Regions from separate parts of the Arthrobacter sp. sptzw42 genome, predicted to be linked through region 2. Evidence: riboswitches for the same ligand, from Rfam matches in the RefSeq annotation. Region 2 holds a riboswitch; the other holds the start of a gene.
The links. A riboswitch is a leader RNA that binds a small molecule or an ion and turns the genes downstream of it on or off. The one in region 2 is predicted to bind S-adenosylmethionine.
Positions count from the first base shown of each region.

Region 1: another riboswitch for S-adenosylmethionine. It lies ahead of AC5RT4_RS04270 (DUF1737 domain-containing protein); the one in region 2 lies ahead of metX (homoserine O-acetyltransferase MetX).

Region 1 covers NZ_JBNHEX010000003.1:44,041-47,444, reverse strand. The annotation lists gene opgC (OpgC domain-containing protein) at 1-1,077, opposite strand, end outside; SAM riboswitch class IV at 1,422-1,536, shown strand; gene AC5RT4_RS04270 (DUF1737 domain-containing protein) at 1,550-1,828, shown strand; gene AC5RT4_RS04265 (rhodanese-like domain-containing protein) at 1,825-2,235, shown strand; gene AC5RT4_RS04260 (O-succinylhomoserine sulfhydrylase) at 2,236-3,404, shown strand, end outside.
Region 2 covers NZ_JBNHEX010000001.1:358,660-362,063, reverse strand. The annotation lists gene AC5RT4_RS01625 (MFS transporter) at 1-560, opposite strand, end outside; gene metX (homoserine O-acetyltransferase MetX) at 739-1,854, opposite strand; SAM riboswitch class IV at 1,867-1,982, opposite strand; gene AC5RT4_RS01615 (bifunctional o-acetylhomoserine/o-acetylserine sulfhydrylase) at 2,085-3,404, opposite strand, start outside.

The DNA of each region.
Region 1 (3,404 bases), on a different contig from region 2:
CACAACCTCCGTGACCGGCCCGGTGACCAGCGGGGAAGCCTGCAGCCTCTGCCGGGCTGCGTCTGCGATGGCAGGGTTCCCGGTGAGCAGCCAGTTGATGCCAGCCACACCCGTGTCTCTGGTGTTTGTGCGTTCATCCCACACCACCGCGGCGGTCCTGGTGAATTCGGTTGATCCTGCGGCGCCGAGGACCTGGTCCCACCAGGAGGCTTTGATCTCCATTTCGGTGGCGCCGCCGGACGCCGGGCTGTAGAAGGCGGACGTCTGCAGCAGGAACGGCTTATCTTTACCCTCCGAATACGTTGCGTAAAAGTTTTCGCTACCCGATGCAGTAAGCATTTCCTGAAGTTCGCCCTGCCGGGGAACGGTATTGACGGGCGCCCCGCCGGCCGTGTCGTCGTGGAATGCTGTCAGCCCCACCCAGTCCACCGCCTCGTCCCCCGGATAGTAAGGGCTATAGGCCGCGTCCGAGCCGTCCCACGCGCCGTCGCGGTTGGTATCGAGCAGGGCGAAACCTTCGCTTCCCGGCACCGGCGCATTCCGGTGCCGGTTGAAGGGGTAGTCCTTGCCCAGGTAGGGCTCCCACACCATGGCGGTACGGCCGCCGTCGAGATTGTTGAAGGCTGCGGCGACGGCCTGGAAGGCGGACCGGTAGGCGCTGGGCTGCTGGCCCCATTCCACCCAGCTGGCATTCATGTCGGGGGCAAAACGGATCAGCACGTGGCCTTTGAAGTTGCCTGTCAGATCGGCCACTTCGCCGGCGAATGCTGAAGCGGTGTCTGCAGTGATCTGGTCCAGCGGAACCGTGGGCTGCACCGTGAGCATTGCATGTGCGCCTTGTTCACCTGACTGTTCCAGGAAGCCCCGGATGTCATTTTTCTCCGAGGCGCGGAACGGGATGGCTATGTCGTGCCCGAGCAGGGCCGGTGAGGCACCCAGGCGGCCGGCGAAACCGGCAGCGGTGTCCTCGCCCCATTCCAGCACAGCGCCCAGCAGCGGCTTGCCGTCGCCCGGAAAGGTCTCTGCCGCACGGGCTGGTCCCGCCGGCAGCACTATCAGCAGGACTGCCATCAGCATCAAAACAAGGAAGGCGGCCGTGGCGCGGGTCAGGACCAGCAAGCCGTTGCGGGAAGTCCGGGCAGGCAGCGGGCTGTTGTGCCCGCGCTTGGGCGCGGCGGCTGATGACGTGCTGATGGGACCCCCGAAGCTGATACTCCAATGACGGGGCGGCCTGCCCCAAAAGAACTTTATCCGGCATCAATATGTGCAGCACGCCAGGTGCCTTGACGCCGGGGCGAGTCCCGCCGTCGTGCGTTACCGAAACTGGCGTGCCGGCCGCTCAGCGGGCAGGGCCGGTTCAGTTACGGAACATGACGACGACGGCGGTGCGGGCATGCCCGCCAAGTGTTACGTTTTTTGGGAGTAATGAGTACCGGTGCCAAGCCCTGACTAACCGGTCGGCAACCCTCCTTCCGCGGCGGGGTGCCTCAGGTGAATACTCGGCATATCGACCGAATCGTGTTGCAAGCGTGAGAGAAGGAGATCCGTCGTGTCTGACGCACCTGCCCCTGAAGAGAGACTTTCGTACCGGCTCGTCACCGGCCCGGACGACCGGACTTTCTGTGAACGGATTTCGGCCGCCCTGGCCGAGGGCTACGTGCTTCACGGCAGCCCGGCCGCCACCACCAACGACGGCCAGGTGATAGTGGCGCAGGCCCTGGTCCTTCCGGCAGCGATCGCCTCCGCTGATGCCGCCGTTGCCACCGCGGTGGATAACCTTGAGGCCGCCGGCGAGGACCTCGAGTTCGACGGCGAGGGCCACGCATGAGCTACGCGGGAGACCTGACGCCCCAGGAGGCGTGGGACAAACTGGAGCAGGGAGCCATCCTCGTGGATGTGCGGACCGAGGGCGAATGGGCCCACATCGGCATTCCTGACACCAAGGCCACCGACAATGATCCGCTGTTCATCCAGTGGACGTTTCCGGGCGGCATTCCCAACCCCGACTTCATCAGTTCCCTCGCCCAGCAGGCTCCGGAGGACTCATCGACGGAGCTGATCTTCCTGTGCCGCTCGGGGCAGCGGTCCATCGCGGCTGCGATTGCTGCCACCCAGGCCGGCTTTACGTCCTACAACGTGCTGGAGGGCTTCGAGGGCGAGCCGGACCGCTACGGCGAACGCACCGTCAACGGCTGGAAGAACCGCGGCCTGCCCACCAACCTCGGAAAGAACTAAGTGACCTTCAACGAAGACGCCGCCGGCTGGAGCAGCAACACCCAGGCCGTGCGCGGCGGGCTGGACCGCACCAATTTCCAGGAAACCAGCGAGGCCGTGTTCCTGAATTCCGGGTTCGTGTACGAATCCGCAGCCGCTGCTGAACGGGCCTTCACCGGTGAGGACGAGCGCTTTGTGTACTCCCGCTACGGCAACCCGTCCGTGGCCACCTTCCAGGAACGGCTCCGCCTCCTCGAGGGAACCGAGGCATGCTTTGCGACGGCGTCGGGCATGTCCGCGGTCTTCACCGCTTTGGGTGCCCTGCTGGCTGCAGGTGACCGCGTGGTGGCCGCCCGGTCCCTGTTCGGTTCCTGCTTCGTGATCCTGAACGAGATCCTTCCGCGCTGGGGTGTCGAAACGGTTTTTGTGGACGGGCCTGACCTGGAGCAGTGGCGCTCTGCGTTGTCCGAGCCCACCACCGCTGTGTTTTTTGAATCCCCGTCCAACCCCATGCAGGAAATCGTGGACATCGCCGCGGTCAGTAAGCTGGCACATGCCGCAGGTGCCACTGTGGTGGTGGACAACGTTTTCGCCACTCCCCTGCTGCAGCGCTGCGGCCAGCTCAGCGCCGACGTGATTGTCTACTCCGGCACCAAGCACATCGACGGCCAGGGCCGGGTGCTGGGCGGCGCCATCCTGGGCACCAAGGAATTCATTGACGGCCCGGTCAAGCAGCTGATGCGCCACACCGGTCCATCGCTGTCCGCCTTCAACGCCTGGGTGCTTACCAAGGGCCTGGAGACAATGGCCCTCCGCGTCAACCACTCCTCGGCGTCAGCCCTGCAGCTGGCCGAATGGCTGGAACAGCAGCCTGCCGTGAGCTGGGTGAAGTACCCGCTCCTGAAGTCGCACCCGCAGTACGAGCTGGCGGCCCGGCAGATGAGTGCCGGCGGGACGGTCCTGACCCTGGAACTGGCGACGACGGGTGCCCGCTCGGGCAAGGAGGCTGCCTTTGCGCTGCTGGACGGCCTCCGCATCATCGATATCTCCAATAACCTGGGCGACTCAAAGTCCCTCATTACCCACCCCGCCACCACTACTCACCGCGCGATGGGTCCGGAGGGCCGCGCAGCCATCGGCCTGAGCGACGGCGTGGTGCGGCTATCCGTGGGGCTGGAGGACGTGGACGA
Region 2 (3,404 bases):
GAAAGGGTGAACAGCACGCCGGTGGCCAGGAGGTTGCCGAGGGGAACGGCGGACTGCGGCCAGCTGGACCAGAACCCGCGGGACTTGTTCGGGCTGTGCTCGGCAACGAGCAGCACGGCGCCGCCCCACTCCCCGCCGACGGCGAAGCCCTGGACGAAGCGCAGGAACACCAGGAGGGCCGGGGCCCAGTAACCGATCTGGGCAAAGGTGGGCAGGCATCCCATGAGGAAGGTGGCCACGCCCACCAGGATGATGCTCAGCTGCAGCAACTGCTTGCGGCCGAACTTGTCCCCGAAGTGGCCGAAGACAATGCCGCCGATCGGGCGGGCCACGAAGCCTACGGCGTAAGTAACGAAGGCAGCGATGATGCCGTCGAGTTCCGTCCCTGAGTTGGGGAAGAACATTTTGCCGAACACCAGGGTGGCGGCCGAGGCATAAAGGAAAAACTCATACCACTCAACTACGGTGCCGGCCATGGAGGCCGTCACTACTTTCCTCAGGCCTGTGGATTTGACGTCGGTTTCCTCTGGCCGCCGTGCGGCGGAGTGTTCCGTACTCATGTGAACTCCTTCGGCGTCGTCTTCGACACCACTGGGACAGTCTGTAGCGGATGCGTGTGGTTTTGGTCACGAACCGCCGGGTCCCATCGAGTATGGTCCTCCCAAACGCGCAGCTCAACGCCGAATGATGCAGAGTGCATCTGCATTAATGCACACGGGCAGGCTTGTGGGGCCGGGGCTACTCCGAAAGATGGTCCCGCAGCTGGCTCCCCAGCTGGGCGATCTCCGTGAGGAATCCGTCGTGCCCGATGGGTGCCTCGATAAGGTGGACGTCTACCTCGCCGGGGAGGGCACGGGCCAGTTCCCATGACTGGGACGGGAAGTAGAGCCGGTCAGAGTCCACCGCCGCTACAAAGAACCGTGCAGTGCAAGCGGACAGGGTCTGGACGAGGGCTCCACGCCCCCTGCAGATGTCATGGCTCATGAGCGCTTCGGTGATGGCGATATAGCTGTTGGCGTCAAACCTCTGGACCAGTTTGCTGCCCTGGTGGTCCAGGTAGCTTTCCACCTGGTAGCGCCCGCGCGCTGCAAGCTGCTCGCCTTGAAACGGTGATTCGGGAGCCTGCGGCGCACGGCCGAACCTGCCGTCCAGCTCGACCGGAGAGCGGTACGTGATGTGGGCGATCCGCCGGGCGAGGGCCAGCCCCTCCTCGGGGGCGGGGCCGCCGTAGTAGTCGCCGCCGTTGAAGTTGGCGTCCTGCCGGATGGCGAGCGTCTGTGCCTGGGCGAAGGCGATCTGTTCTGCCGTGCTCGCGGCACCAATGGAGATCACGGCGCAGCGCTGCACCCGTTCCGGAAAGGTGACGGCCCATTCGAGGGCGCGGGCGCCGCCCATTGAGCCGCCCAACACGGCGTACCAGCTCCGGATTCCGAGCTGGTCTGCCAGCCGGGCTTCGGCCACGGTGCTGTCCCGCAGGGTCACCAGCGGAAAACGCGAACCCCACGGTTTTCCGTCCGGGGCAGGCGACGAGGGCCCGGTCGAGCCGTAGCAGCCGCCCACAATATTTACGGACACCACGAAGAAGCGGTTGGTATCCACTGGTGCGTCCGGCCCGGCGAGTTGTTCCCACCAACCGGGCTCCTCGGTGTCGCCCCGGGTCACGTGGGTGCTGCCGGTCAGTGCATGTTCGATCAGGACGGCGTTGCTGCCGTCCTCGTTCAGGGTGCCCCAGGTTTCGTAGGCCACAACAACGTCCGGCAGGTAACCGCCGGCTTCGAGCTTCAGCCCGCCGATGGAGGCGTAGCGGACAATGCCGTGTTCGGGGACAGTTGTACGGGTGACGGTAACCGTCATGGCAAGACCTCTTCTACGCGCTTGCCCGCCGTCATATGACCGGCAGGCCAGGTCTTCACCCGGGGCACCCCGCCGCGGAAGGAGGGTTGCCGGCCAGCAAGCCGGGGCTGTCACTGGCACTCATGACCTGGTTCGAGTGTACGAAACAGCCCCTGCCTGCCGCCAAGAGTGTGACTGGTTGTGACTTCCCCGGCCCGTTGCTGCCCCCGGGCGCCCACCCTGTGGGAGGGCTAGGCTCCGGTGGCCTCCTTGGCCGCGCGGAAGCCGGCTTCGAGGTCGGCCAGGATGTCATCGATATGTTCGATCCCCACCGAAAGCCGCACCAGGCCGGGGTTCACGCCCGCCACCACCTGCTGCTCGGGCGACAGCTGGCTGTGGGTGGTCGACGCCGGATGGATCACCAGCGACCGGACGTCGCCGATGTTCGCCACGTGGGAGTGCAGCTCCAGCGCGTCTACAAAACGCTTGCCCGCCTCCGCGCCACCGGCAAGGTTGAACGACACGATGGCGCCGGTCCCCTTGGGGCCGTATTTGCGGCCCCGCTCGTACCAGGGGCTGGAGGGAAGCCCCGCATAGGCGACCGATTCGACGTCGTCACGCGCTTCCAGCCACTGGGCAACTTCCAGGGCGTTGGCAACATGCCGTTCCACCCGCAGGCTCAGCGTCTCCAGACCCTGGGCGATGAGGAAGGCGTTGAAAGGCGACACCGCCGAGCCGAGGTCCCGCAGCAGCTGCACACGGGCCTTCAGGATGTAGGACAGGTTCGCGCCGAGGGCACCGTCTGCGCCGAGATCGCGGGCGTAGACAAGCCCGTTGTAGGTGGGGTCCGGGGTGTTGAAGCCCGGGAACCGGGCAGGGTCCTTGCCAAAGTCGAACTTTCCGGAGTCGACGATCACTCCGGCAATGGCGGAGCCATGGCCGCCGAGGTACTTGGTGGCTGAGTGCACCACAATGTCAGCACCCCATTCGAGCGGCCGGATCAGGTACGGGGTGGACAGGGTGTTGTCCACGATCAGTGGAACGCCGGCGTCGTGCGCCACCTGGGACACGCCTTCGATGTCCAGGACGTCCTGCCGCGGATTGGACACCACTTCGCCGAAGAAGAGCTTGGTGTTGGGCTGGACTGCCCCGCGCCACTGGTCCAGGTTGTCCGGATCTGCCACGAAGGTGACTGAAATCCCGAATTTCTTGAGTGTATGGGCAAAGAGGTTGTAGGTGCCGCCGTAGAGGCTGGGGCTGGCGACGATGTGGTCCCCTGCCTCGGCGATGTTCAGGACGGCAAAGGTCTCGGCGGCCTGGCCGGAGCTGAGCAGCAACGCTCCCAGGCCGCCTTCCAGGCTGGCGATCCGCTGCTCCACCGCTTCCTGCGTGGGATTGCCGATCCTGGTGTAAATGGGTGCCAGCTCGGCCAGGGCAAAGCGGTTGGCGGCGCTTTCAGCGCTGGGGAAGACAAAGGACGTGGTCTGGTAGATGGGAAGGGCCCGGGCGCCGGTGGCACCGTCCGGCTCCTGCCCTGCGTGGATCTGGCGGGTTTCAAAAGACCATCCGTT